3 regions of the Pseudomonas sp. PSKL.D1 genome follow, and region 3 is predicted to be linked to each of the others. Evidence: predicted binding sites of a transcription regulator. Region 3 holds the regulator's gene; each other region holds the start of a gene.
What was found. Region 3 encodes sigma-54, which starts transcription at its own class of promoters, with help from an activator protein. Its sites were predicted from a motif close to ANTGGCATNNANNTTGCTNT; they were not measured.
Positions count from the first base shown of each region.

Region 1 (6,572 bases), 1.5 Mb from region 3:
GGACGGCCTACAGCCATCTCGAAGCCTTCACGACGCATGGTTTCGATCAGAACCGACAGGTGCAGTTCACCACGGCCCGAGACCTTGAACTTGTCAGGGGAATCGGTTTCCTGAACGCGCAGGGCAACGTTGTACAGCAGCTCTTTGTCCAGACGGTCCTTGATGTTACGGCTGGTGACGAACTTGCCTTCTTTACCGCAGAACGGCGAATCGTTGACCTGGAAGGTCATGGAAACGGTCGGCTCGTCAACGGTCAGCGGCTTCATCGCTTCTACCGCATCCGGGGCGCACAGGGTGTCGGAGATGAACAGCTCGTCGAAACCGCTGATGCAGACGATGTCGCCAGCTTGGGCTTCTTCAACGTCTACACGGTGCAGGCCGTGGTGGCCCATCAGCTTCAGGATACGGCCGTTACGCTTCTTGCCGTTGGTGTCGATGGCGACAACCGGGGTGTTCGGCTTGACGCGACCACGGGCGATACGGCCAACACCGATAACGCCGAGGAAGCTGTTGTAGTCCAGAGCGGAGATCTGCATCTGGAACGAGCCGTCACGGTCAACATCCGGAGCTGGTACGTTGTCGACGATCGACTGGTACAGCGCGGTCATGTCTTCGCCCATTTCGGTGTGGTCCAGGCCGGCAATGCCGTTCAGGGCCGAGGCGTAGACGACTTTGAAGTCCAGCTGCTCGTCGGTAGCACCGAGGTTGTCGAACAGGTCGAAGATCTGGTCCAGAACCCAGTCAGGACGCGCGCCCGGGCGGTCAACCTTGTTGATCACGACGATTGGCTTCAGGCCGGCTTCGAAAGCCTTTTTGGTCACGAAGCGGGTTTGCGGCATCGGGCCGTCCTGGGCGTCGACCAGCAGCAGCACCGAGTCAACCATCGACATTACACGCTCAACCTCGCCACCGAAGTCGGCGTGGCCGGGGGTGTCGACGATGTTGATGTGGTAGCCGTTCCAGTTGATGGCGGTGTTTTTCGCCAGAATGGTAATGCCGCGCTCTTTTTCCTGGTCGTTGGAGTCCATGACGCGCTCGTCGTTGAGCTCGTTACGCTCCAGGGTGCCGGACTGGCGCAGGAGTTTGTCGACCAGGGTGGTTTTACCATGGTCAACGTGGGCGATGATGGCGATGTTACGCAGATTTTCGATCACAACTGTATCTCGATCAGAGGATTCGGTTGCCGCCCAGTCTAGGCGGCCAATATGAAGTTAAAAGGCTCAGCGGGCCCGGCTGTCGGGAGGGCGATGGCGGATGCTGCCGCCATACAGCCCTGGCGTTTTATGCCGGACGATAAACACGCACATTGGCATGTCCCTCACTGAGCAGATGGTGTGCGTGCAAGCGGCTCATCACACCTTTGTCGCAATACAGCAGGTACTGGCGGTTGCCATCCAGCTGCTTGAACTTGCTGTTGATCGCGTAGAACGGCATGGCCTGGACTTCAACGCCCTCGATCACCAGCGGTTCGTCTTCCTGTGCATCGGGGTGGCGGATGTCGATGACGATCTGGCCCGGCAGGGCCTCGGCCACTTCCTCGATCTCGATGTCTTTGCCCAGCTCATCGATCACATTATCGATGGAGATGAACTTCGCGCGCTCAAGGGCACGCTCCAGCACCGCCATGTCGAACTGCTTCTCTTCGTGCTCCATGCGGTGGCGCTTGGCATGGGTGGTCGGGTTTACCGAAATCACGCCGCAATACTCTGGCATGTGTTTGGCGAACTCGGCAGTGCCGATCTGATAGGCGGTGTCGATGATGTCCTGCTTGTGGCTGGCCAGCAGCGGGCGCAACACCAGCTTGTCGGTGGCGGAATCGATGATCGACAGGTTCGGCAGGGTCTGGCTGGACACCTGCGAAATCGCCTCACCGGTAACCAACGCTTCGATTTGCAGGCGCTCGGCCATGTGGGCCGCGCCACGCAGCATCATGCGCTTGAGGGTCACGCCCATGTAGCTGTTGTCGACCTTGTTGAGGATTTCGCCGACCACTTCCTCGAACGGTACGCTGATGAACAGCACGCGCTGGCTGCTGCCGTACTTTTTCCACAGGTAGTGGGCCACTTCCATCACGCCCAGTTCGTGGGCACGGCCGCCGAGGTTGAAGAAGCAGAAGTGGGTCATCAGGCCACGGCGCATCATCTGGTAAGCGGCCACGGTAGAGTCGAAACCGCCGGACATCAGCACCAGAGTCTGCTCCAGTGCGCCCAGTGGGTAACCGCCGATACCATTGTGCTGGTTGTGGATAACGTACAGGCGCTGATCGCGGATTTCGATACGCACCAGCACTTCCGGCGCCTTCAGGTCGATGCCCACGGCGCCGCACTGCTGGCGCAACTGGCTGCCGACGTAGCGGTCGACGTCCATCGAGGTGAAGTCGTGGTGGCCGCCGCGCTTGCAGCGCACGGCAAAGCGCTTGCCGGCCAGCAGGTGGCCGAAGTGGTGTTTGCACTTGGCGACGATGTCGTCGAAGTCGCCCAGCGGATATTCCTCTACCTGCAGAAAGTGGGTGATGCCCGGGGTGCAGGTGAGCCGCTCGATCATCTCGCGCTGGACCTTTTCGTCCTCGACGCGGGTGACCACTTCGAGATTGTCCCAGACACCATCGACCACGAGCTCGGGATCCAGGTCCTTGAGCACGACGCGGATGTTCTTGCCGAGCTGACGGATGAAGCGCTTGCGCACCGGCCGGCTCTTGATGGTGATCTCTGGGAAGACTTTGACGATAAGTTTCATTGGTTTAACAGCGCGCGCAGGGCCTGCCGAAAATGAGGGGCGCGAATTATAGCGGAAATTGCTCAGGATTTGACCAACTTTTGATCAGAAGCTTTCAGATAGGTGTGGAGTGTGATTTTTGAGGTGCCTGCGCCGGCCCTTCGCGGATAAATCCGCTCCTACAGGAGGGCGCCACACCTGTAGGAGCGGATTTATCCGCGAGAGGCCCTCAAAGAAAGCACGAAAATCCGCTAGCGCACCCATTTGGTGCCACGCATTGAAATCCTGCATCTTATAGGTGCATTTTTCCCTGCCCACCCCCGAGCAAATGCCCGCAAACGCCCCCTTTTATCCCGCTATCGCCATTTTTGGGCACTGGCATGCAATTTGCTCTCTTGTGAGGCAGGTAAGCTTGGCCGAGTATGCGCGCCCAGCGACACCCTTTTTCCAGGGCAGCGGCTAAGCGCCCTAGACCATCCGGAGGACAACATGTCGAAGTCGGTTCAACTCATCAAAGATCATGACGTCAAGTGGATTGATCTGCGTTTCACGGACACCAAAGGCAAGCAGCACCACGTCACCATGCCCGCTCGCGATGCGCTGGATGATGACTTCTTCGAAGCTGGCAAAATGTTCGACGGTTCGTCGATCGAAGGCTGGAAAGGCATCGAAGCTTCCGACATGATCCTGCTGCCGGACGACTCCTCCGCCGTCCTGGACCCGTTCACCGAAGAGCCGACCCTGATCCTGGTCTGCGACGTGATCGAGCCGTCCACCATGCAAGGCTACGACCGCGACCCACGCGCCATCGCCAAGCGTGCCGAAGAATTCCTGAAGTCGACCGGTATCGGTGACACCGTGCTGGTAGGCCCGGAGCCTGAGTTCTTCATCTTCGACCAGGTGAAGTTCAAGTCGGACATCTCCGGCTCCATGTTCAAAATCTACTCCGAGCAAGGCTCCTGGATGACCGACCAGGACGTCGACGGCGGCAACAAGGGCCACCGCCCTGCCGTCAAAGGCGGCTACTTCCCGGTTCCGCCGTGCGACCACGACCACGAAATCCGTACTGCCATGTGCAACGCCATGGAAGAAATGGGCCTGGTTGTCGAAGTTCACCACCACGAAGTTGCCACCGCCGGCCAGAACGAAATCGGCGTGCGCTTCAACACCCTGGTGACCAAGGCTGACGAAGTTCAGACCCTGAAGTACTGCGTGCACAACGTTGCCGACGCTTACGGCAAAACCGCTACCTTCATGCCGAAGCCACTGTACGGCGACAACGGCTCGGGCATGCACGTTCACATGTCGATCTCCAAAGACGGCAAGAACACCTTCTCGGGCGAAGGCTATGCCGGCCTGTCCGACACCGCCCTGTACTTCATCGGCGGTATCATCAAGCACGGTAAGGCCCTGAACGGCTTCACCAACCCGGCTACCAACTCGTACAAGCGTCTGGTCCCAGGCTTCGAAGCCCCGGTAATGCTGGCCTACTCGGCCCGTAACCGTTCGGCCTCGATCCGTATTCCTTACGTTTCCAGCCCTAAAGCCCGCCGCATCGAAGCGCGCTTCCCGGACCCGGCTGCCAACCCGTACCTGTGCTTCGCCGCACTGCTGATGGCTGGCCTGGACGGTATCCAGAACAAGATTCACCCAGGCGACGCCGCCGACAAGAACCTGTACGACCTGCCGCCTGAAGAGGCCAAGGAAATCCCACAGGTTTGCGGTAGCCTGAAAGAAGCCCTGGAAGAGCTGGACAAAGGCCGTGCGTTCCTGACCAAGGGCGGCGTGTTCTCCGACGACTTCATCGATGCCTACATCGAGCTGAAGTCGGAAGAAGAAATCAAAGTCCGCACCTTCGTTCACCCGCTGGAATACGACCTGTACTACAGCGTTTGATGTAGTTGGCGCCTTGCGCCGATGAAATCATTGAAAACGGCCTTCATATGAAGGCCGTTTTTTATTTAACGTACAGCGCTATCAGGCGCGTCCTACAAACGAATGCTGTCAGGCTGGCCACACTCAGGTTTCCACAAAAAGGAGATCTCCATGCGCCCTGCCCTCACTCTTTGCTGCCTTGCAGTCGGCCTGCTAGGCTGCAGTGCAACATCGCCCTCACAACCCGAACTCCAACCCTTGCTCGCCACCATCGAGCAACGTCTGGACCTGGCCATATCAGTCGCCGCACACAAATGGGACAACAAGCTGCCGATCGAAGCGCCAGAGCGCGAACGGCAAGTCCTTGCCGACGTGCGAAAGGATGCTGCCGACTACAACCTCACCGCTGACCGCGCCGCTGCTTTTTTCAGCGATCAGATTGAGGCCAACAAGCTCGTTCAGTACACCCTGGTAGACCGCTGGAACACGCTTGGCAACAGACCACCAACGGCATCCCACGACCTGGTGCACGAAATTCGCCCACGCCTGGACAAGCTCAAAGCAACTTTGATGTCGCAACTTGGCCGCTTTGACAGCACCGCAAAAGCCGACTGCAAGCTGAACCTGACCAGCGCACTGCAACGGCGCACCAATGACCCCCTGCGCCACATGGCGCTAGTGCGAGCCACGGCACAGCTGTGCAGGGACCGCTAGGTACTACAATGCTCTATATTGGTGCAGCAAAGGCTTGAGCGCCCCATGCCGCACCCCAAAACAGGTCACATGGAGCAGTAAATCAGCATTTTCTGATTCGATTAGGCGCAGTTTCAGGTCTTTGTCACGAAATACCGCTTCTTTTCGGAGCCTTGGTTTGTTTCTTGCATTTTCCTGGCATCAGCGGATCCATAGCGCACCCACCCCAGGCACGGCCAGGGAATGCCAGCGCCAAAAGAGGTCAACGACGCCTTATGACCATCAGCGATGCACAGCACCGTCTGCTTCTGGACAACCTGACCACGGCCACGCTTCTGCTCAACTCGGAGCTGCGCCTGGAGTACATGAACCCGGCAGCAGAGATGCTGCTGGCGGTCAGTGGTCAACGCAGCCATGGGCAGTTCATCAGCGAACTGTTTACCGAGTCGACCGAGGCGCTCAACTCCCTGAGGCAGGCCGTGGAGCATGCGCACCCGTTCACCAAACGCGAAGCGCAGCTCACTTCGCTGACCGGGCAGACCATCACTGTCGATTATGCCGTGACGCCGATCCTGCATCAGGGCAGTACCCTGCTGCTATTGGAGGTTCACCCACGCGACCGCCTGCTGCGCATCACCAAGGAAGAGGCCCAGCTAAGCAAGCAGGAAACCACCAAAATGCTGGTGCGCGGCCTGGCCCACGAAATAAAGAACCCGCTCGGTGGCATCCGCGGCGCAGCGCAGCTGCTGTCGCGCGAGCTGCCCGAAGAAGGCCTGCGCGACTATACCAACGTGATCATCGAAGAGGCCGACCGCCTGCGTAACCTGGTCGACCGGATGCTCGGCTCCAACAAATTGCCTTCGCTGTCCATGACCAACATCCACGAAGTGCTGGAGCGCGTCTGCAGCCTGGTCGATGCGGAAAGCCAAGGGTGCATCACGTTGGTGCGCGATTACGACCCGAGCTTGCCCGATGTCCTGATAGATCGCGAGCAGATGATCCAGGCAGTGCTCAACATCGTGCGTAACGCCATGCAGGCAATCAGCTCGCAGAATGAACTGCGCCTCGGGCGCATCTCCATGCGCAGCCGTGCAGTACGCCAATTCACCATTGGCCATGTCCGCCACCGGCTGGTCGCCCGTGTCGACATCATCGACAACGGCCCGGGCATCCCGACGGAACTGCAGGACACCCTCTTCTATCCCATGGTCAGTGGACGCCCGGACGGTACCGGGTTGGGCCTGGCCATTACCCAGAACATCATCAGCCAGCACCAGGGCCTGATCGAG
Region 1 is NZ_CP118607.1:441,270-447,841, reverse strand. Features, by position in the region: gene typA (translational GTPase TypA) at 1-1,154, opposite strand, end outside; gene thiI (tRNA uracil 4-sulfurtransferase ThiI) at 1,282-2,736, opposite strand; gene glnA (glutamate--ammonia ligase) at 3,205-4,611, shown strand; gene PVV54_RS01855 (chorismate mutase) at 4,762-5,304, shown strand; gene glnL (nitrogen regulation protein NR(II)) at 5,559-6,572, shown strand, end outside.
Region 1: a site for sigma-54 is predicted at 3,090-3,109, ahead of glnA (glutamate--ammonia ligase). Genes of this name have one in related genera too.

Region 2 (6,572 bases), 2.8 Mb from region 3:
CGTTGGCCAGGTTGTTGGAAATGACCGTGAGGTTGGTGTCCTGAGCGGACAGGCCGGTTTTAGCGACCCAAAGAGCCGGAAGCATCAGTTTTCTCCTCGTGCGCCTGTTTTACGGCACCCGTTCAAGTGTGGTTAGCCGAGTTGCAAAACACGCGCCATGGCTTCATCGCCTTCCTTGGCCGCGTTCATCATTTTGACGTGCAGTTCGAATTGGCGGGACAGCGCCAGCACCGAGGTCATTTCTTCCACGGCGTTGACGTTGCTGCCCTCCAGGAAGCCCGACACCACCCGTACGTTGACGTCGGCGGCGGCAGGCTGGCCATTGGTGGTGTGGATCAAACCGTCCAGGCCCTTGGTCAGCCCCTGGGTGTCGGGGTTGACCAGCTTGATGCGGTCGACCTCGGCCATCACCCGAGGGTCTTCGCCCATCGAGCGGATGCTGATGGTGCCGTCCGAGCCCACTTCCACCTTCTGCTCTGGCGGGATGGCGATCGGGCCGCCGTTGCCGATCACCGGCATGCCGTTGCCGGCGCGCAGCACGCCCAGGGCGTCGATGTTCAGGCTGCCGGTGCGCACGTAGGCTTCGCTGCCGTCCGGCGCCTGCACGGCGATGAAGCCTTTGCCGGTGACCGTCACGTCCAGCTCGCGGCCGGTTTCGACCATCGGCCCTTCGCTGAAATCGGTGCCCGGGCGCTCGCTCATGGCAAAGGCCCGCGACGGAAAGCTGTCACCGAACACCGGCATCGAACGCGCCTGCTCCAGGTCGCGCTGAAAGCCGTTGGTGGAAATGTTCGCCAGGTTGTTGGCGTGGGCCTTTTGCGCCAGCGCGTTCTGGCTGGCGCCGGTCATGGCCACATAAAGCAGTTTGTCCACAGTCATCCTCCGCTGCACTGGCGAGCGTTTGCCGCTTGCCGTTGCTGTGCAGGCTATAAAGCAAGTTCCGAACCAACTTTTTTAAAATGCGAAAAGGCCCGTATTTACGGGCCTTTTCGGGGGATGACAGAGAAGTGGACGTCGGTTATCCGGCGCGGGGTTGCCGGGGGCGGCAAAGGGTTGCATAAGCAGGGCCGGCCTCATCGCGGATGAATCCGCTCCTACACGATACCTGTAGGAGCGGATTCATCCGCGATGAGGCCGACCCATGAATCACCGATCCCGACACCCGGCATTGTTGTAGGGGCCGGCAAACCGCTTCCAGCCATCCCCCGGCGACCATTGCAAACACACCAGTCGCCCGTCCACCTGGCTTTCCCAGCGCCACCACGGGGCGGGGCCGGCATTGGCCTGTAGCAGGGCGAATGTGGCGAGTAGTGTGAGGGCGAGCTTTTTCATCAGGCCTCCAGAATGTCGGGGCCGCTTTGCGGCCCTTTCGCGACACGAGGCCGCTCCCACAGGGGTATGCAATCTCCTGTGGGAGCGGCCTCGTGTCGCGAAAGGGCTGCGCAGCAGCCCCGGATCACCATACCATCAAGTCATCTGAATGATGGTCTGCATCACAGTGCTTTCAGTCGAAATGGTCTTGGCGTTCGCCTGGTAGTTGCTCTGCGCCTTGATCAGCTCGACCAGCTCCTGGGTCAGGTTAACGTTCGAACCTTCCAGCGCGTTGGACTCAACGCTACCCAGCGTACCGGTTTTCGGTGCATCGATACCCGGAATGCCCGACGAGTAGGTTTCAGTCCAGCGGGTGCCGCCAATCTGCTGCAGGCCCTGCTCGTTGGCAAAGCTGGCCAGGGCCACCTGGCCGATGGCGCGGGACTGCTGGTTGCTGAAGCTGGCAAACAGCACGCCGGTGGAGTCGATGCTCAGGCTCGACAGGATGCCGGTGGCATAGCCGTCCTGGGACTGCGACATGCGCGCGGTCTCGGTGTTGTACGAGGTGGTGCTGTTCATCGACAGCTTCATCCCGTCGGTGTTGCCGACCGCACCGTTGGCCGCCCAGTTGCCCGAGGCATCTTCCACGGCCGGCACCCAGCCAGTCATGGTGAAGACGTTGTTGGTCACGGTGAACGACGCGCCAGTCGGGTGGCCGGTGTTGTCAGCGGTCATGCTGGCCACCGAACCGTCGCTGTTGAAGCTGATGGTGCCGGTCAGCGGCTCGGTGGAAGACGGGTCGAACGGGTTGCGGCCGTCCACCAGGGTGTACATGGTCCACTCGTTGGTGCCGGTCTTGCGGTAGAACTGCTCCATGGTGTGCTCGTTACCCTGACTGTCGTAAACCTTGGTCGGGAACGACTTGGTGTAGGTGGTTTCGTCAGAGGGGTCGAACACCTTGTTCGGGACCATGTTGCCAGTGCCGTCATCGACGGTCAGCGGGATGTCGGCCGCCGAGGAATTCAGGTTGATGCCCTGGTCGATCAGGGTGGTGGCCTTTGGCTTGAGTGCCGAGGTGTCGATCTGCAGATCGGTCAGCACACCTTTCTGGATCTTGCCGGTCGAATCCGCCGCGTAACCTTGCAGGCGAAGGCCGTCGGAGGTGACCACGTAGTTGTCCTTGTCGGCCTGGAAGGCGCCGGCACGGGTATACACCTGCGAGCCGTTATCGGACAGCACGAAGAAGCCCTGGCCCTGGATACCCATGTCCAGCACGTTGCCGGTGTTGTTGACATCACCCTGGGTGAACTGCTGCGAAACGGCTGCCAGGCGCACGCCGTTGCCGATCTGGTTCTTGCCCACGCCCAGGCGGTTGGCGCCTGCGTAAACGTCGGCGAACTCGGCACGCGACGACTTGAAACCGGTGGTGTTGACGTTGGCGATGTTGTTGCCGGTAACGTCCAGTTGCTTGTTGGCTGCGTACAGACCGCTAAGGCCGATATTGAAAGACATGAATTCGCTCCTTGTGCCGCGCTAGCGGGCCTTAGATACCGATGGTTTGTACGTCGGAGAGGGAAACCTTGCCGACACCGGCCAGGTTGAGGACCATTTCGCCGGTGGCGTTGAAGCTGACGCTGGTCACCTTGGCCGGCAACAGCGTGTTCATCTGCACCGACTCGCCGTCCACCGTGGTGGTGGCGGTGAAGGTGTACGTACCCGGGTCGACTTTCTCGCCGCTGCTGTTGGTTCCGTCCCAGATGAAGTCGGCGTAACCGGCAGCCTGCTCGCCCAGCTCGATGGTCTTGACGGTGTTGCCTTCCGAGTCCTTGATGGTGACCTTCGCTTCGCTGATCGCTTGCGGCACGACAAACTGTGCGTTGAAGCTTTCTGCGGTATCGACGATCGCCTTGTCGTTCTGCACCACCACCGAACGCCCCACCAGGGACGAGGCTTGCAGTGCCTGGGACGAGGCCATGGCGTTGGTGATACTGGTGACCGACTCGTTCAGCGAGGTGATGCCTTCAAGGCTGCTGAACTGCGCCAGCTGGGCCACGAACTCGCCGTTTTCCTGCGGGTCGAGCGGGTTCTGGTGCTGCATCTGGGTAACCAGCAGCTGCAGAAACGCGTCCTTGCCGAGGCTGTCGGTGCCGGTGCTGGAAGCCGTGTCGGTAGTGGTCTTCTTGGTGCCGGTGCTGACGCCGGACGCCGAGAGGACATCATTGAGGTTTACGCTGGAAGTATCGATTGCCATGGTCCGAGTTCCTTATCACTGACCCAGGGTCAGGACCTTCTGCATCATGTTCTTGGCGGTGTTCATCAGCTCGGCGTTGGTCTGGAACGCACGGCTGGCAGAAATCATGTCTGCCATCTCTTCAACCACGTTGACGTTCGGGTAGTAGACGTAGCCGTCCTTGTTCGCCGCCGGGTGGTTGGGTTCGTAACGCGCCTCCAGGTTGCTCTGGTCTTCGATGATGCCCTTGACCTGCACACCCTGCCCTGCCTCGTTCTGGTCCTCGAACAGCGACTGGCCGGTGCCGTTTTGCGCGTTCTGGAAGGTGGTGGCAAACACCGGGTGGCGGGCGCGGTAAGTCTGATCGATGCTCGACGAAACGGTCTCGGCGTTGGCGATGTTGGAGGCCACGGTATTGAGGCGGGTGTTCTGCGCGCTCATGCCGCTACCGGCGATGTTGAAAACACTGGACAGGGACATGGTTATTCTCCGCGCAGGGCCGAAACCAGCCCTTTGAATTTACTGTTGAGCAAGGTGAAGCTGGCCTGGAAGCCGATGGCGTTTTCCGTGTAGTTCGATTGCTCGATCTGGGCGTCCACGGTGTTCTGGTCGATCGAAGGCTGAGTCGGCGTGCGGTATTGCAGCGTGTCGTCAGCCATCGCCAAGCCTTCGGCCTCGATGTGACGGCTGTTGGTGCGGTCCATGGTGAAACGGCCGCCTTGCTGCTGTTTCTGGCTTTCGGCGGCGAGCACCGACGAAAAGTCCATATCACGCGCCTTGTAGTTGGGCGTGTCGGCGTTGGCGATGTTGTTGGCCAGCACCTCGGCGCGCTGGGCGCGGAAGCCCAATGCCTTTTCGTGGATGCCAAGTGCCTTGTCGAAACTGATGCTCATGTCGGGGAAACCTTCGAAGGTTGACCGGAATGTCGTTGGCGAAGGTATAGCAAGGGCTGTGCCAAGCTTGAGGAAGCCCGGAAATGCTGGGTTTTGGCGGGATGCGGTCGACAGGAGATGCCAGAAAAGCGGCAAAGTGCTTCCGCTCGGGGATGGGAAAGCGGCAATGGGCGGGTGGCAAAAGCGGCAAAACAAAAAATTGACGTTGGGTGGGTATGGCGCCGCTTGCGCGGCGCATCGCGGATAAATCCGCTCCTACAGGGATTACGCGCAACCTGTAGGAGCGGATTTATCCGCGATGCGGCGCGCAAGCGGCGCTTGATCTTGCAGGCGCAGTCACTTGGCCTGGTAAATGATCCCCGGGCTGCACTGCACCATCTGGTAATGGTCCGGCAACCCGTTCAGCGCCTCGGACGCCCCCAGGAACAGATACCCACCCGGCTTCAGCGTGCTGTGAATCCGCAGCAAGATGTCCTTCTTCACCTGTGCCGAAAAATAGATCAGCACGTTGCGGCAGAACACGATGTCGAACTTGCCCAGGCTCGCATAGCTGTCGAGCAGGTTGAACGAGCGAAACTCCACACGGCTGCGAATCGCAGGCTTCACCGCCCAACGCCCCGGCCCTTTGGTGTCGAAATAACGCTGCAGGCGCTCCTGGGACAGGCCCCGGGCAATCGCCAGGCTGTCATATTCGCCGGTCTTGCAGTTGTTGAGCATCGAACCCGACAAATCGGTAGCGACGATCTGCGCCCCCATCTTCAACTGGCCCAGGTTGCTGCGCTCGAACTCGTCGATGGCCATCGAAATCGAGTAAGGCTCCTGCCCCGACGAGCACGCCGCCGACCACATGCGCAGACGCTGGCCCGGGTTGTTCTTGATGAACTCGGGAATGACCTTGTTCTTCAACACCTCGAATGGGTAGGTATCGCGAAACCACAGGGTTTCGTTGGTGGTCATCGCATCGACCACCTGCTCGCGCAGCCCGCCTCGCGGCTGCAACTGGATACGCTGCACCAGCTCGCCCAGGCTCTTGATGCCCTGTTGCTCCATCAACTTGTTGAGACGGCTGGAGACCAGGTACTGCTTATTCTCGCCCAGCAGGATGCCACAGGCTTTCTCCAGGAATACCCGGAACTGTTCGAAATCCAAATTACCCGTAGACACTACTGCCGCCTCTCTTCAATCACTGGTGCCGGGAGCTTGCCCCGGCTGCTTCAATGCGTTGCCTTGATCCGGTCGACCACCCGCTGGGCGAGGTCGTCCGGCTTGAACTTGGCCAGGAAGTCATCCGCCCCAACCTTCTTGACCATCGCCTGGTTGAACACCCCGGACAGCGAAGTATGCAGGCAGATGTGCAGCTTTTGCATGCGCGGGTCGCTGCGGATCTCCGCTGTAAGCGTATAGCCGTCCATCTCCGGCATTTCAATGTCGGAGATCATCATCAGGAACTCGTCTTCCGGGCGCTTGCCCTCGTCCACCAGCTTGCGCAGGTAGTCCAGTGCCTGGCGGCCATCGTTGAGCGCCACCACTTCCACACCCACCGTCTGCAGGCAACGGCTGACCTGCTTGCGCGCCACCGACGAGTCGTCGACAGTCAGCACCCGCAGCGTCACGGCCTTGTCCTGCACCTCGGCATCGACCACACCGGCCGACACGGTTTCAGACGACGGCGCCACTTCCGCGAGCACTTTTTCCACGTCGATGATTTCGACCATGCGGTTGTCGACCCGGGTAACAGCGGTCAGGTAGTGATCGCGGCCAGTACCCTTGGGTGGCGGGTGGATTTCTTCCCAGTTCATGTTGACGATGCGCTCCACCGAGTGCACCAAAAAGCCCTGGGTCTTGGTGTTGTACTCGGTGATGATCACGAAGCTCTTGCGCGTCTCTTCCTTGAGGCCCGGCAAGCCGGTCGCCATCGACAGATCAAGGATCGGGATGGTCGCCCCGCGAATATTGGCAACGCCCCGCACCACCGAGTGCGCCTTGGGCAGCAAGGTCAGCGCCGGGCACTGCAGCACCTCGCGGACCTTGAACACGTTGATCCCGTAAAGCTGCTCGCCGTTGAGGCGGAACAGCAGCAATTCCAGACGATTCTGCCCAACCAGCTGCGTGCGCTGGTTGACTGAATCCATTACCCC
Region 2 is NZ_CP118607.1:1,688,326-1,694,897, reverse strand. Features, by position in the region: gene flgG (flagellar basal-body rod protein FlgG) at 1-85, opposite strand, end outside; gene flgF (flagellar basal-body rod protein FlgF) at 133-873, opposite strand; gene PVV54_RS07480 (hypothetical protein) at 1,147-1,332, opposite strand; gene flgE (flagellar hook protein FlgE) at 1,468-2,823, opposite strand; gene flgD (flagellar hook assembly protein FlgD) at 2,855-3,562, opposite strand; gene flgC (flagellar basal body rod protein FlgC) at 3,578-4,021, opposite strand; gene flgB (flagellar basal body rod protein FlgB) at 4,024-4,434, opposite strand; gene cheR (protein-glutamate O-methyltransferase CheR) at 4,771-5,598, opposite strand; gene PVV54_RS07450 (chemotaxis protein CheV) at 5,649-6,572, opposite strand, start outside.
Region 2: a site for sigma-54 is predicted at 4,481-4,500, ahead of flgB (flagellar basal body rod protein FlgB). Genes of this name have one in related genera too.

Region 3 (6,572 bases):
GAGCCGAGATGCTCGCCGCCGAAGCGCTTAAAATCATGGAAGACCACAAAATCAACGCGCTGGTGGTGGTCGACAAGGACGACCGCCCGACTGGCGCCCTGAACATGCACGACCTGCTGCGCGCAGGCGTCATGTAACGAGACCATGGCGATGACCCAGACCCTGCTGCAACGTGGCAAAGCCATCAAGCTTGCCGTCTTCGACGTGGACGGCGTGCTCACCGATGGCCGCCTGTACTTCCTTGAAGACGGCAGCGAATTCAAGACCTTCAACACCCTCGACGGCCACGGCATCAAAATGCTCATGGCCTCGGGCGTGACCACGGCAATCATCAGCGGGCGCAAGACCCCAGTGGTGGAACGCCGGGCCAAAAACCTCGGCATCCCGCACCTGTTCCAGGGCCGGGAAGACAAATTGGTGGTACTCGACAGCCTGCTTGCCGAACTGGGCCTAAGCTATGAACAGGTCGCCTACCTGGGCGACGACCTGCCCGACCTGCCGGTGATTCGCCGGGTGGGGCTGGGCATGGCGGTGGCCAATGCCGCACCGTTCGTACGCCAGCACGCCCACGGCGTGACCGACGCGCGAGGCGGCGAAGGTGCCGCACGCGAGTTCTGCGAACTGATCATGCAGGCCCAGGGCACCCTGGACGCTGCCAACGCTCACTATCTGTAAGGCTGCCCATGTTCAGCAAGAAAGCCCGCAATATTGCGCTGCTCGTGGTGATTGCCGCCCTGCTGGCGGCCATCGGCTACTGGAATGTCAGCCCTGAAAGCTTCCTCGACAAGCCCGTGGCCCAAGTCGACGAAAGTGCCATCGACTATTACGCCACCAACGCCCACAGCGTGCAGTTTCTGCCCGACGGCAAGCTGCAGTACGAAATGACCGCCGACAAGGTCGAACACCTGCGTGTCAGTGAGGTCACACTGGTGACCAAACCGGACCTGCACATGTACCGCGGCACCGAATACCCCTGGCACGTGCAAAGTGTGCGCGCCGAGGTCAATCCGGACGGCACCGAGGTCGAGCTGATCGACCAGGTGCGGGTTGCCCGCACCGATGAAAAACAGCGCGAAACCATCATCACCAGCTCGCGCATGACGGTATTCCCACAGAAGCAATATGCGCAGACCGAGCAAGCCGTTAGAATCGACGGCGCCGGTGGCACCACCACAGGCAAGGGAATGAAAGCGTATTTGAAAGAAGGCAGGATGGACCTGCTCTCTAACGTAAGAGGACAGTATGAGGCTCGTTAAAACCCTCCCCCTTTTGCTCAGCCTGAGCGCAGCACTGGGAAGCGCGAGCGCCTTCGCCCTGCCGAACGACCGTGACCAGCCGATCCGCATCCAGGCCGACAACGCGCACCTGGACGACAAGCAAGGCGTGGCCACCTACACCGGCGATGTGATCATCACGCAAGGTTCGATGATGATCAAAGGCAACACCGTGACCATGACCCGTGCCGCCAATGGCGATATCGACGTAGTGACCTCGGTGGGCAACCTGGCCTACTTCGAGCAACAGCAGAGTGCTGCAAAGCCCGACAAAATGAAGGGCTGGGCGGTGACCATCCAGTACCAGGCACAGAAGGACACGGTCATTCTTACCGACCGCGCCAAGGTCGAGAACGAAGGCAACACCACCGAAGGCGAGAAGATCGTCTACAACACCAAGTCCCAGGTTGCGACCGCCGGTCGCGGTGGCAACGTGACCCAGCCACGTCAGCGCATCGACATGGTGATCCAGCCTAAGAAGAAGGCCGAGTAAATGGCAACCCTCAAAGCCCAGCACCTGGCCAAGAGCTACAAGGGGCGGCAGGTCGTACGTGACGTCAGCCTGTCGATCGACAGTGGCCAGATCGTCGGCCTGCTCGGCCCCAACGGCGCCGGCAAGACCACCTGCTTCTACATGATCGTAGGGCTGGTACAGGCCGACCAGGGCCGTGTGCGCATCGACAACCTCGACGTGAGCCACCAGCCCATGCACGGCCGCGCTCGCGCGGGCATCGGTTACCTGCCGCAGGAAGCTTCCATCTTCCGCAAGCTGTCAGTTGCCGACAACATCATGGCGATCCTCGAAACACGCCAGGATCTGGACCGTGAAGGCCGGCGCAAAGAGCTGGAAAGCCTGCTGCAGGAGTTTCACATCAGCCACATCCGCGACAACCTCGGCATGAGCCTGTCCGGTGGTGAGCGCCGCCGGGTGGAAATCGCCCGCGCCCTGGCCACCGCACCGAAATTCATCCTGCTGGACGAACCGTTCGCAGGCGTCGACCCGATTTCGGTGGGCGACATCAAGCAGATCATCCATCACCTCAAGGCCAAGGGCATCGGGGTGCTGATCACCGACCACAACGTGCGTGAAACCCTGGATATCTGCGAGACCGCCTACATCGTCAACGATGGCCAACTGATCGCCGAAGGCGATGCCGAGACCATCCTGGCCAACGAGCTGGTCAAGGAAGTCTACCTGGGTCACGAGTTCCGCCTCTGACCCCGGTAGCGCGCCTGGAGCGCTGGCATTTATGCCCGGACGGGGCTTAAGTTGTTACAGCACTCTAGGCAAACGCTACATTTTAAGGCATAAAACTTGCTTGATTCTGGCGCCTCGGCGCCCGTGTAGTGGATGGCGCATGCGCGCCGGCGAACAAGGTATTTAGCCCCTGCCATGAAACCATCGCTCGTCCTAAAAATGGGCCAGCAACTGACGATGACCCCGCAGTTGCAACAGGCCATCCGTCTCCTGCAGCTTTCCACCCTGGACCTTCAGCAGGAAATCCAGGAAGCGCTGGAGTCCAACCCGATGCTCGAACGTCAGGAAGACGGCGACGACTTCGACAACAGCGACCCGATGGCGGATAACGCCGAGAACAAGCCGGCCGCCGAAGTCCAGGACAACAGCTTCCAGGAAAGCACCCCCAGCGCAGATAACCTGGAGGACGGCGAGTGGAGCGAGCGAATCCCCAATGAACTCCCGGTAGATACGGCCTGGGAGGACATCTACCAGACCAGCGCCAGCAGCCTGCCAAGCAACGATGACGACGAGTGGGACTTCACCACCCGCACATCCGCTGGCGAAAGCCTGCAGACCCACCTGCTGTGGCAGCTGAACCTGGCACCGATGTCGGACACGGATCGGCTGATCGCCGTCACCCTGATCGACTGCATCAACGACCAGGGCTACCTCGAAGAATCCCTCGACGAAATCTGTGCCGGCTTTGATCCGGAGCTCGACATCGAGCTGGACGAAATCGAAGCAGTACTGCACCGCATTCAGCAGTTCGAACCTGCCGGCGTCGGTGCTCGCACCCTGGGTGAATGCCTGCTGCTGCAACTGCGCCAGCTTCCCGCCAGCACGCCCTGGATGACCGAAGCCAAGCGCCTGGTTACCGACTTCATCGACCTGCTCGGCAGCCGCGACTACAGCCAGCTGATGCGCCGCATGAAGCTGAAAGAGGACGAACTGCGCCAGGTCATCGAACTGGTTCAAACCCTCAACCCGCGCCCAGGCTCGCAAATCGAGTCGAGTGAGCCGGAGTACGTGGTCCCTGACGTGATCGTACGCAAGGACAGCGACCGTTGGCTGGTTGAGCTCAATCAGGAGGCGGTGCCGCGCCTGCGGGTCAACCCGCAATATGCCGGTTTCGTACGCCGTGCCGACACCAGTGCCGACAACACTTTCATGCGCAACCAGTTGCAGGAAGCGCGCTGGTTCATCAAAAGCCTGCAAAGCCGCAATGAAACGCTGATGAAGGTTGCCACCCAGATCGTCGAGCACCAGCGCGGCTTCCTGGACCACGGCGACGAGGCAATGAAGCCATTGGTGCTTCACGATATTGCGGAAGCGGTGGGCATGCACGAGTCGACCATTTCGCGGGTGACCACGCAGAAATACATGCACACCCCACGCGGCATCTACGAACTGAAATACTTTTTCTCGAGCCACGTGAGCACCGCCGAAGGCGGAGAGTGCTCGTCTACAGCGATCCGCGCGATCATCAAGAAACTGGTTGCCGCGGAAAATGCGAAAAAGCCATTGAGTGACAGCAAGATCGCTGGTTTACTGGAGGCACAAGGCATCCAGGTCGCCCGTCGCACCGTCGCCAAGTACCGTGAGTCCCTCGGCATCGCACCGTCGAGCGAACGCAAGCGACTGATGTAGCCCCTGGATGTGCCACAGCGTTTGTGGGGCAGGTGCAATATCTGCCTCTTTATGCACGGGCAACAAAGGAGAAGCTGTATGCAAGTCAATATCAGTGGACAGCATGTAGAAGTCACCCAGCCGCTGCGCGATTACGTGCTTGAAAAGCTCGCCCGGGTGGAGAGTCACTTCGACAGGATCACCAACGTGCAGGTCATCATGAAGGTCGAGAAGCTGCAGCAGAAGGTCGAAGCGACCGTGCAGATTCCCGGCGGTGAAGTGGTTGCCAACGCCGAACACGAAGACATGTATGCAGCAATCGACGCCTTGGCCGACAAGCTCGACCGCCAACTGAAAAAACACAAGGAAAAACAGCAAAGCCTGCTGCAAGGTGCAGCTGCACGCTGATCCCTCTCATCCATGATCCGACTTGAAACCATCCTGACCCCCGGCCGTTCCCTGGTGAACGTGCCGGGCGGCAGCAAGAAGCGCGCCCTGGAAAAGGTCGCCACCCTGATTGCCGAACAAGTACCCGAGCTGGAGATGCAAAACGTCTTCGACAAGCTGATCGCCCGCGAAAAGCTTGGCTCCACCGGTTTTGGCAACGGCATCGCCATTCCCCACTGCCGGCTGGAAGGTTGCATTGCACCCGTCAGCGCCCTGCTCCACCTGGATGCTCCGATTGACTACGACGCCATTGATGGCGCCCCGGTCGACCTGCTGTTCGTCCTGCTGGTGCCAGAAGCTGCCACCGACGCCCATCTGGAGCTGCTGCGCCAGATTGCCAGCATGCTGGATCGCAAGGAGGTTCGCGAGCGCCTGCGTGCTGCAGACAGCAGCAAGGCCCTGTTCCAGGTAGTCCTGGACGTACAGAACGAGCACTGAACATGCGCCTGATCATCGTTAGCGGCCGGTCCGGCTCCGGCAAGAGTACCGCCCTCGATGTACTGGAAGACAACGGCTATTACGTCATCGACAACCTGCCAGCGGGGCTGCTGCCTCAACTGGCCGAGAATGCGTTGATCAACACCGAGTTGATGCAGCCCAAAGTGGCTGTGAGCATTGATGCGCGTAACCTGCCAAGCCACCTGTCGCGCTTCCCGGAGCTGCTGGAAGAGGCGCGCGCACGCCATATCCAGTGTGACGTGCTTTACCTGGACGCCGACGAAGAAACGCTGCTCAAGCGGTTTTCCGAAACCCGCCGGCGCCATCCCCTGACCAACGCCGACCGCTCGCTGGCCGAAGCGATCCGCGTGGAAACAGAACTATTGGGGCCGATTGCCGACCTTGCCGACCTGAAGATCGACACGACTCGGCTCAACCTGTATCAACTGCGCGATTCGATCAAGCTGCGGCTGCTCAATCAACCCGAGCCAGGCACAGCGTTTCTGGTGGAATCGTTTGGTTTCAAGCGCGGGATGCCGGTCGATGCCGACCTGGTGTTTGATGTGCGCTGCCTGCCTAACCCGTACTGGAAACCGGAGCTGCGTGAGCATTCCGGCCTTGAACAGCCGGTTATCGACTACCTGGCCGCGCAACCGGACGTCGAAGAAATGTTCAACGACATATCGAGCTACCTGGTCAAATGGCTACCACGCTTTGCAGCCAGTAACCGCGCCTATGTCACCATCGCCATTGGCTGCACCGGCGGCCACCATCGCTCGGTGTACATCACTGAACGCCTCGGCCAACTTCTGCAACAGACTTTGAAAAACGTCCAGGTCCGCCACCGCGACCTCTAGCCCACAGGATCCGCACCACGATGCCCGCCCGCGAAATCACCATCATCAACAAGCTGGGGCTGCATGCCCGGGCGGCAGCCAAGTTTGTCGGCGTGGCCGGGAAGTATCCCTGCCAGGTCCGCGTTGGCCGGGCGCCAGACAAGCTGGTGGACGGCAAAAGCATCATGGCGGTGATGATGTTGGCGGCTGGTAAAGGTACGCAGGTGCATCTGCATACCGAGGGTGAGCAGGATAACGATGCATTGGAAGCGTTGGTGGCGCTGATCAACAACTTCTTCGACGAAGGCGAGTAGATCGCCCGGGGCCGCCACGGCATTTGCATCGCCTGTGAGATCGAGCGCCGCTTACGCGCCGCATCGCGGATGAATCCGCTCCTACAAGGGGATGGCGATGCCTGTAGGAGCGGATTCATCCGCGATGCGGCGCGTAAGCGGCGCTCTTTTTCAACCAATCCGCCGACGAGTCCCAACTCAAGACATCGCCGTATCCATCACCATCATCAAGCAGAACCCGATACACAGCCCCAAGCTGGCCAGCCGGTGATGGCCATTGCTACGGGATTCGGGAATGATTTCCTGAGTCACCACCAACAGCATTGCCCCCGCCGCACAGGCAAGGCCCAACGGCAACAGCAACTCGGCGACGTTCACCAGCCAGGCACACACCACCGCTGCCAGCGGTTCGACCAAG
Region 3 is NZ_CP118607.1:4,778,418-4,784,989, forward strand. Features, by position in the region: gene PVV54_RS21345 (KpsF/GutQ family sugar-phosphate isomerase) at 1-137, shown strand, start outside; gene PVV54_RS21350 (KdsC family phosphatase) at 151-675, shown strand; gene lptC (LPS export ABC transporter periplasmic protein LptC) at 684-1,256, shown strand; gene lptA (lipopolysaccharide transport periplasmic protein LptA) at 1,243-1,767, shown strand; gene lptB (LPS export ABC transporter ATP-binding protein) at 1,768-2,493, shown strand; gene PVV54_RS21370 (RNA polymerase factor sigma-54) at 2,668-4,161, shown strand; gene hpf (ribosome hibernation-promoting factor, HPF/YfiA family) at 4,240-4,548, shown strand; gene ptsN (PTS IIA-like nitrogen regulatory protein PtsN) at 4,561-5,025, shown strand; gene rapZ (RNase adapter RapZ) at 5,028-5,882, shown strand; gene PVV54_RS21390 (HPr family phosphocarrier protein) at 5,903-6,175, shown strand; gene PVV54_RS21395 (ZIP family metal transporter) at 6,353-6,572, opposite strand, start outside.